DNA from 2 places in the Streptomyces sp. NPDC086989 genome. Region 2 is predicted to be linked to the other one. Evidence: riboswitches for the same ligand, from Rfam matches in the RefSeq annotation. Region 2 holds a riboswitch; the other holds the start of a gene.
The links. A riboswitch is a leader RNA that binds a small molecule or an ion and turns the genes downstream of it on or off. The one in region 2 is predicted to bind cobalamin.
Positions count from the first base shown of each region.

Region 1: another riboswitch for cobalamin. It lies ahead of ACIPK4_RS04350 (ribonucleoside-diphosphate reductase subunit alpha); the one in region 2 lies ahead of ACIPK4_RS37760 (5-methyltetrahydropteroyltriglutamate--homocysteine S-methyltransferase).

Region 1 covers NZ_JBIVAL010000002.1:137,258-140,625, reverse strand. Annotated here, with positions in the region: gene ACIPK4_RS04360 (Uma2 family endonuclease) at 1-491, opposite strand, end outside; gene ACIPK4_RS04355 (GNAT family N-acetyltransferase) at 570-1,070, shown strand; cobalamin riboswitch at 1,105-1,246, shown strand; gene ACIPK4_RS04350 (ribonucleoside-diphosphate reductase subunit alpha) at 1,386-3,368, shown strand, end outside.
Region 2 covers NZ_JBIVAL010000029.1:20,935-24,302, forward strand. Annotated here, with positions in the region: partial or broken gene ACIPK4_RS37755 (aldehyde dehydrogenase family protein) at 1-233, shown strand, start outside; partial or broken gene ACIPK4_RS37760 (5-methyltetrahydropteroyltriglutamate--homocysteine S-methyltransferase) at 226-1,368, opposite strand; cobalamin riboswitch at 1,460-1,615, opposite strand; gene ACIPK4_RS37765 (hypothetical protein) at 1,825-1,968, shown strand.

The sequences.
Region 1 (3,368 bases), on a different contig from region 2:
TAACGGCTGCCGTCCGGCTCACTGTGGACGGTGACCTCGCAGGCGTCCCGGTCGATCAGCAAGTACACCGGAATGCCCGTCTCCGCGTAGCCGCGGGGCTTCTCGTGCCGGTCGCGCGCGTCCGTGTCGGTGTCGGTGTCGTACGAGGTCACCTCCACGACCATGAGGGCCGGCTCGGGATCGACCCACTCCCCTTGCCCGGCGATGGAGCCGCTCGGCGCCAGGAGACCGTCGGGCCGAGCACGGCCGCCGCGGTACTGCTGGATCTTGATGCCTTGCTCGGCGAAGAGCCACAACTCCGGCCGGGACTGCATACAGATCCGCGTCAACCACTCGATGATCGCCCCGTGGCCCCCGTCCGGCACCGCCTTGACACCCAGCTTCCCGTTGATGAACTCGAACCGCAGCCCCTCGACCTCTCTGGCGGCAATCCGCGCCACGGTCTCGAACTCTTCGGTCAGCATCTGGGGCCGGTCTGTCATCACGGTCATGCCTCGCTCGCCTTCCTCGACGGTGCTGCCTTCGACGATAGCGCCGGGCACCGACAGCCGTCCGGCACACTCGACCGCATGGACATCGTGATCAGGGAAGCGCTGGCGGCGGAGTACGGGACGCTCGGGGAGATCACCGCACAGGCCTACCTCGGGGACGGGCTGCTGACGTTCGGCGAGGACGATCCGTACCTCGCGCGGCTGCGGGACGTGGCGGGGCGGGCGGCCGACGGGGTGATACTCGTCGCCGCGGCGGGCGACGGCCGGCTCCTCGGCGGTGTGGCCTTCGCCGCGCCCGGGAGCCCGCTGTGCGACATCGCCGGAGCCGACGAGGCCGAGTTCCGGATGCTGGCGGTCGCCCGGGAGGGCCGCGGGCGGGGCGCCGGGGAGGCCCTCGTGCGGGCGTGCATCGACCGCGCCCGGGCGATCGAGGGCGTGCGGCGCCTCGTGCTGTCCACCACGGACGACATGACCGGCGCCCACCGGATCTACGAACGGCTCGGTTTCGTCCGTACGCCCGCACGCGACTGGGAGCCCGTCCCCGGCCTCCCTCTGCTCACGTACGGTCTCGATCTGTAGCCACGCCGACACAACATCTAGGGGGTCGCGCAGGACGCGGCCCCCACATGTATGCTCGTCCTCGCTGTCGTCGCAGGGGAATCCGGTGGGAATCCGGAACTGTCCCGCAACGGTATGAAGTACACCCATTGGTGTCACCGCAAGTCCGATGACCTGCCGACAGTGCGCCCGGCTCGACCGAACCGGGTGTCGATACGTCCGGGCCTCGCGGTTGGGCCGGTGGACGCCGCGCGGTGCTGCCCCGTCATGCCCGCACGCGCCCGCTCGCGCCCGCACCGCAGGTGTCCCGGAGCCGAGCGAGGGAGAGCTCCCCCCGTGACCATCGCGCCTTCCGCACCGCGCGCCGAGTCCGACCCGTCCGACACCGGAATCGAGACCGGGGGACCTGGGGCCGCACTGCTGCGGACCCTCACCGAGCTGACGGCCGACCTCCCCGACACCGACCCGGGCCGGGTCGCCGCCGCCGCGCTGCGCGGGCGCAGCGCCGCCGCCGACGAGGCCGAACTGCGCGCCCTGGCCACGGAGGCCGCCGCCGGTCTGATCTCCGAGGACCCGGCGTACTCCCGGCTCGCCGCCCGGCTGCTGACGCTGGCCGTCGCCGAGGAGGCCGCCGGCCAGGGGGCCACCTCCTTCTCCGCCTCCGTCGCGGTCGGTCACCGCGAGGGCCTGATCGCGGACCGCACCGCCGAGTTCGTGGAGCTGCACGCGGGCCGCCTGGACGCGCTGGTCGAGCACACGCTCGCCGAGGGCGCCGACGACCGCTTCGGCTTCTTCGGCCTGCGCACCCTGCACAGCCGCTACCTGCTGCGCCACCCGATCACCCGTCAGGTGATCGAGACCCCGCAGCACTTCATGCTGCGCGTGGCGTGCGGTCTCGCCGAGAACGACAGCGTCCAGGCCGTCGAGGAAGTGGCCTCGCTGTACCGGCTGATGAGCCGCCTCGACTACCTGCCGTCCTCCCCCACGCTGTTCAACTCCGGCACGCGGCACCCGCAGATGTCCTCCTGCTACCTGCTGGACTCCCCGCTGGACGAGCTCGACTCGATCTACGACCGCTACCACCAGGTCGCGCGCCTGTCGAAGCACGCCGGCGGCATCGGTCTGTCGTACTCGCGCATCCGCGCCCGCGGTTCGCTGATCCGCGGTACGAACGGCCACTCCAACGGCATCGTGCCGTTCCTGAAGACCCTCGACGCCTCCGTCGCCGCCGTGAACCAGGGTGGCCGCCGCAAGGGCGCCGCCGCCGTCTACCTGGAGACCTGGCACGCGGACATCGAGGAGTTCCTGGAGCTGCGCGACAACACCGGCGAGGACCAGCGCCGCACCCACAACCTGAACCTCGCGCACTGGGTGCCGGACGAGTTCATGCGCCGCGTCAATGCGGACTCCGAGTGGTCGCTGTTCTCCCCGGCCGACGTGCCCGAGCTGGTCGACCTGTGGGGCGACGAGTTCGACGCCGCCTACCGCAAGGCCGAGGCGGAGGGCCTGGCCCGCAAGACGATGCCCGCGCGTGACCTGTACGGCCGGATGATGCGCACCCTCGCGCAGACCGGCCAGGGCTGGATGACCTTCAAGGACGCCTCCAACCGCACGGCGAACCAGACCGCCGAGCCGGGCACCGTCGTCCACTCCTCGAACCTGTGCACCGAGATCATCGAGGTCACCAACGACGGCGAGACCGCCGTCTGCAACCTCGGCTCGGTCAACCTCGGCGCCTTCGTGCTCCCCGAGACGGGTGACATCGACTGGGAGCGGCTGGACGAGACCGTCCGCACCGCCGTGACCTTCCTCGACCGCGTGGTCGACATCAACTTCTACCCGACCGAGCAGGCCGGCCGCTCCAACGCCCGCTGGCGCCCGGTGGGCCTGGGCGCGATGGGCCTCCAGGACGTCTTCTTCAAGCTGAAGCTGCCGTTCGACTCCCCCGAGGCGAGGGCGCTGTCCACCAAGCTCTCCGAGCGGATCATGCTGGCCGCGTACGAGGCCTCCTGCGACCTCGCCGAGCGCAGCGGCCCGCTCCCGGCCTGGGAGCAGACCCGCACGGCCCGCGGTGTCCTGCACCCCGACCACTACGACACCGAGCTGAACTGGCCGGAGCGCTGGGACGCCCTGCGCGCCCGCGTCACGAAGTCCGGCATGCGCAACTCGCTGCTCCTCGCCATCGCCCCGACGGCGACGATCGCCTCGATCGCCGGTGTGTACGAGTGCATCGAGCCGCAGGTCTCCAACCTGTTCAAGCGCGAGACGCTGTCGGGCGAGTTCCTCCAGGTCAACGGCTACCTGGTGGAGGAGCTCAAG
Region 2 (3,368 bases):
TCGCCGACGTGTACGACCCGAACACCGGCACCGTTCAGGCCCGCGTACCGCTGGCCGGGCGCGCCGACACCGAGGCGGCGATCGCCAACGCCGAGGAGGCGCAGGCGGAGTGGGGCCAGTGGAACCCCCAGCGCCGGGCCCGCGTCCTGCTGCGTTTCCTCCAGCTCGTCGAGGGCGAGCGGGAAAACCTGGCCCGGATGTTGTCGGCCGAGCACGGCAAGACGGTCGCCGACGTGTCCGTGCCCTGAGCCAGGCCGCGGGCCAGGACGGCGATCTCCCGTGTCTTCTGCCGGGCGAATGCGAGCCATCGACGGATCTGCGGGTCGAGGTCGCGCTCGACGCCGGCGTCCAGCGGAACGTGCAGCAGGGAGCAGGAGGCGGTGACGTCCACCCGGTCGGCGAGGCCGAGCAGCGTGCCCAGGGTGGCGAGGGACTTCTGGTAGTCGTTGATCCAGATGTTGCGGCCGTTGACGACCCCCGCGACGAGCCTCTTGCCGGGCAGACCACCGACCGCCGCGAGGTCGTCCAGGTTGGCCGCCCCCGCTTCGGTGAAGTCGAGCGCCAGGCCCTCGACCGGAGCCTTGGCCAGCACGGGCAGCGCCTCGCCCAGCCGGCCGAAGTACGAGGCCACCAGCAGCTTCGGCCGGTCCGGGAGGCCGCCGAGGTCGCGGTAGGCGCGGGCGGCAGCATTCAGGTCGGCCGGGGTGCGGTCCTGGACGAGGGCGGGCTCGTCGAGCTGCACCCACTCGGCGCCGGCGGCGCGCAGGTCGGCGAGCACCTGGGCGTAGACCGGGAGCAGCCGATCGAGCAGCGTCAGCGGCTCGAAGTCCGCTGCCACGCCGGGAGCCGGCTTGGCCAACAACAGGTAGGTGATCGGACCGACGAGGACCGGGCGGGCCGTGTACCCGATCGTGACAGCCTCCCCCAATTCCGCCACCTGCTTGGCGGAGTTCGCGGTGAAGACGGTGTCCGGGCCGAGCTCGGGCACCAGGTAGTGGTAGTTCGTGTCGAACCACTTGGTCATCTCCAGCGGCGCCACGTCCTGCGTGCCGCGCGCCATGGCGAAGTAGCCGTCGAGTGCGTCCGTTCGAACCGCCTCGCGGTGGCGGGCGGGGATGGCGCCGACCATGACGCTGGTGTCCAGCACGTGGTCGTAGTACGAGTATTCGCCGGTCGGCACTTCATGGATGCCGCCTCGGCGAGCTGCTGCCAGTTCGATCGGCGCAGGCCGGCCGCGGTCTCCCGGAGGGCATCGGCGGTGGCGCGGCCCTTCCAGTAACCCTCGATGGCCTTCTTCAGCTCACGGTGCCCGCCCTGTCGGGAACGCGAAGGGGTACCGGAAACGGACGGTCTCACCCCGCGCGGCACGCACGGTCGACCGTCTCGCTGTGTACGCCGACCCGCCCACGAGGCCACCGGGATATCCGCACACGGCATCGGCCGGGCGCGGGCAACGGGCAGGTCTTCGGACTCGCGGGCACACCTGCCGGTCTCCAGGCGGGCACCTACTGGCCGTCGCTTCCCAGGACCGTTGTCCGGTCCCAGTGCGTATGACGGCGGTCGTTCCCACTCACCGCTGCGGGGCAGTCCCGGATTCCCACCGGGTTCCCTCTTACGACGCATCCCGCCTGGCGGACGGGGCGAACCAGCTGCACCGGCCACCCTAGGCCGGACGCTCGCTCAGCGGCGACCCGCTTCCACCATCCGGACGCCGAAACGAGACGCACCCAGCGAGACTCAGACCGGGGAACGCGCCGACGAGCGGACCCATCCGGCGCTCGCTGGCGTCGGTCCGATGAGCCGGAGGGCCTGGCACTGTGCCGGGTGAGCTGGATCACCGTCAAGCTGGGACCCTCCGGAGCTGCCCCTACCGGCAGGGCAGACCGAAACTGGGAGAAGGCCGCCGACTACCACGACTCGATGCGCGAGCGCCGGCTGGACCGGGGGCGGCTCGCCCCCCTCGGTTAGGGTTCTGCGCCGGAAGGCTCGCGTTTGAGGCGTGATCCGGGTGTCCTGCCCGGCGGCGATGCCGCGTGAGGCGGGAGCAGGGACCAGCCAAGCGCAGCGGTATCGGCAAGACGGCAACCGCGATCATGCGCAGGGCTGCTGCCGTCGGGTCCGTTGCCCGGGGACGGCGGTCTGAGCGACGCGCCCGGGGGTTCTCCGGGCGCCCAGGTCCCGGCTGGGGAAGTAGCCGAGTGAAGGCATCCGGATGCCGTACGGATCCGCGCGGCAGCCCGCTGTGCGGGCGGGCCTGCCCCGTGACGCCGGGGGGAAGGGGCGTCACGGGAGCGGGGCCCGCTTCGGAAGCCCAACCCCCACGGTGGCGCTTCCGACATGTATGCGTCTGACCCCGCTTCCGTCGCTCAAACCCCGGGCCTGGGAGGTCTTTCTGAGAGCACGTCACCCGGGCGTTGTCGTCGGGCCGCCCAGCAGGCGGATTGGCTTCTGCTGTTCAGCCGCTGCAGCGAGCGAATGCCATGCCGGGTGGTCCAAAGCACGCCGGAGCCTATGGCGGACCAGACGCAGATCGTGATCCATCCCGTGTCGCCGAAGGGCGGCTGCAAGATTTCCGTGTCCCGGGCCGGTCTCTCTGCAGCAGACCACCTTCTTCCGGGAGGAATAGCACATGACAGACATGGAATGGACGCGGACGATGCTTGACGATGCTCGAGCACGGACCGCGGACCGCGGACCGCGGGCCCGGATCGTGGCACGCCTCACGAAAGCCGTTTCGGACGCCCGGCTGGAGGACTCAACGCCCTGCCTCCGCTGCATCGTTGGCGACTTTCGGGGGCACGTCAACGGCTTCGCCTCCGCCTTCCGTGACCGCGCCGGTAAGTACCGGGACCCAGCGACGGACACCTTCCCAGATGCCTCGCGGCCTCCCTTCCTGCCAGCTGGCAAGAGACTCTGCCCCCGGTACTCCCTCGGTGAGCTCACCGAGGCCTGGCATGACCCGGGCGCCTGGCCCGGCATGTCCTGCGCGGGCGGAAGCGGCCTACCCGGCGGAGTCGTCGTTGCGGTGTCCGCCGACGAGCTGGTGGTACACGACCGGGACCAGGCCCGGGCCACTGGCCAGTCCCACATCGCCGACGGCCTGGCGCTGCGCGCCGCGCACGGCTTACTGCGGGCGGCCGTCGAGAGCTCGGACAGCGGCGAGGGCACCTTCGGTTGTGCCCGTACCGGACTTGGTCCCGCTTGTGGACCGCACCCTCGTCCTGAGCGGCCGCACCCCCCGTCCTGCGCCCATTGCCTGAGCCCCCCCGGCCTCTACCTGGGGTTCTGGACCGGTGGCCCGGAAGAATCGTTGCTCCGAAGCCGTATGTCCCCGCTTCGCGTGAACGCCTGCGCCCGCACGCCTCGCC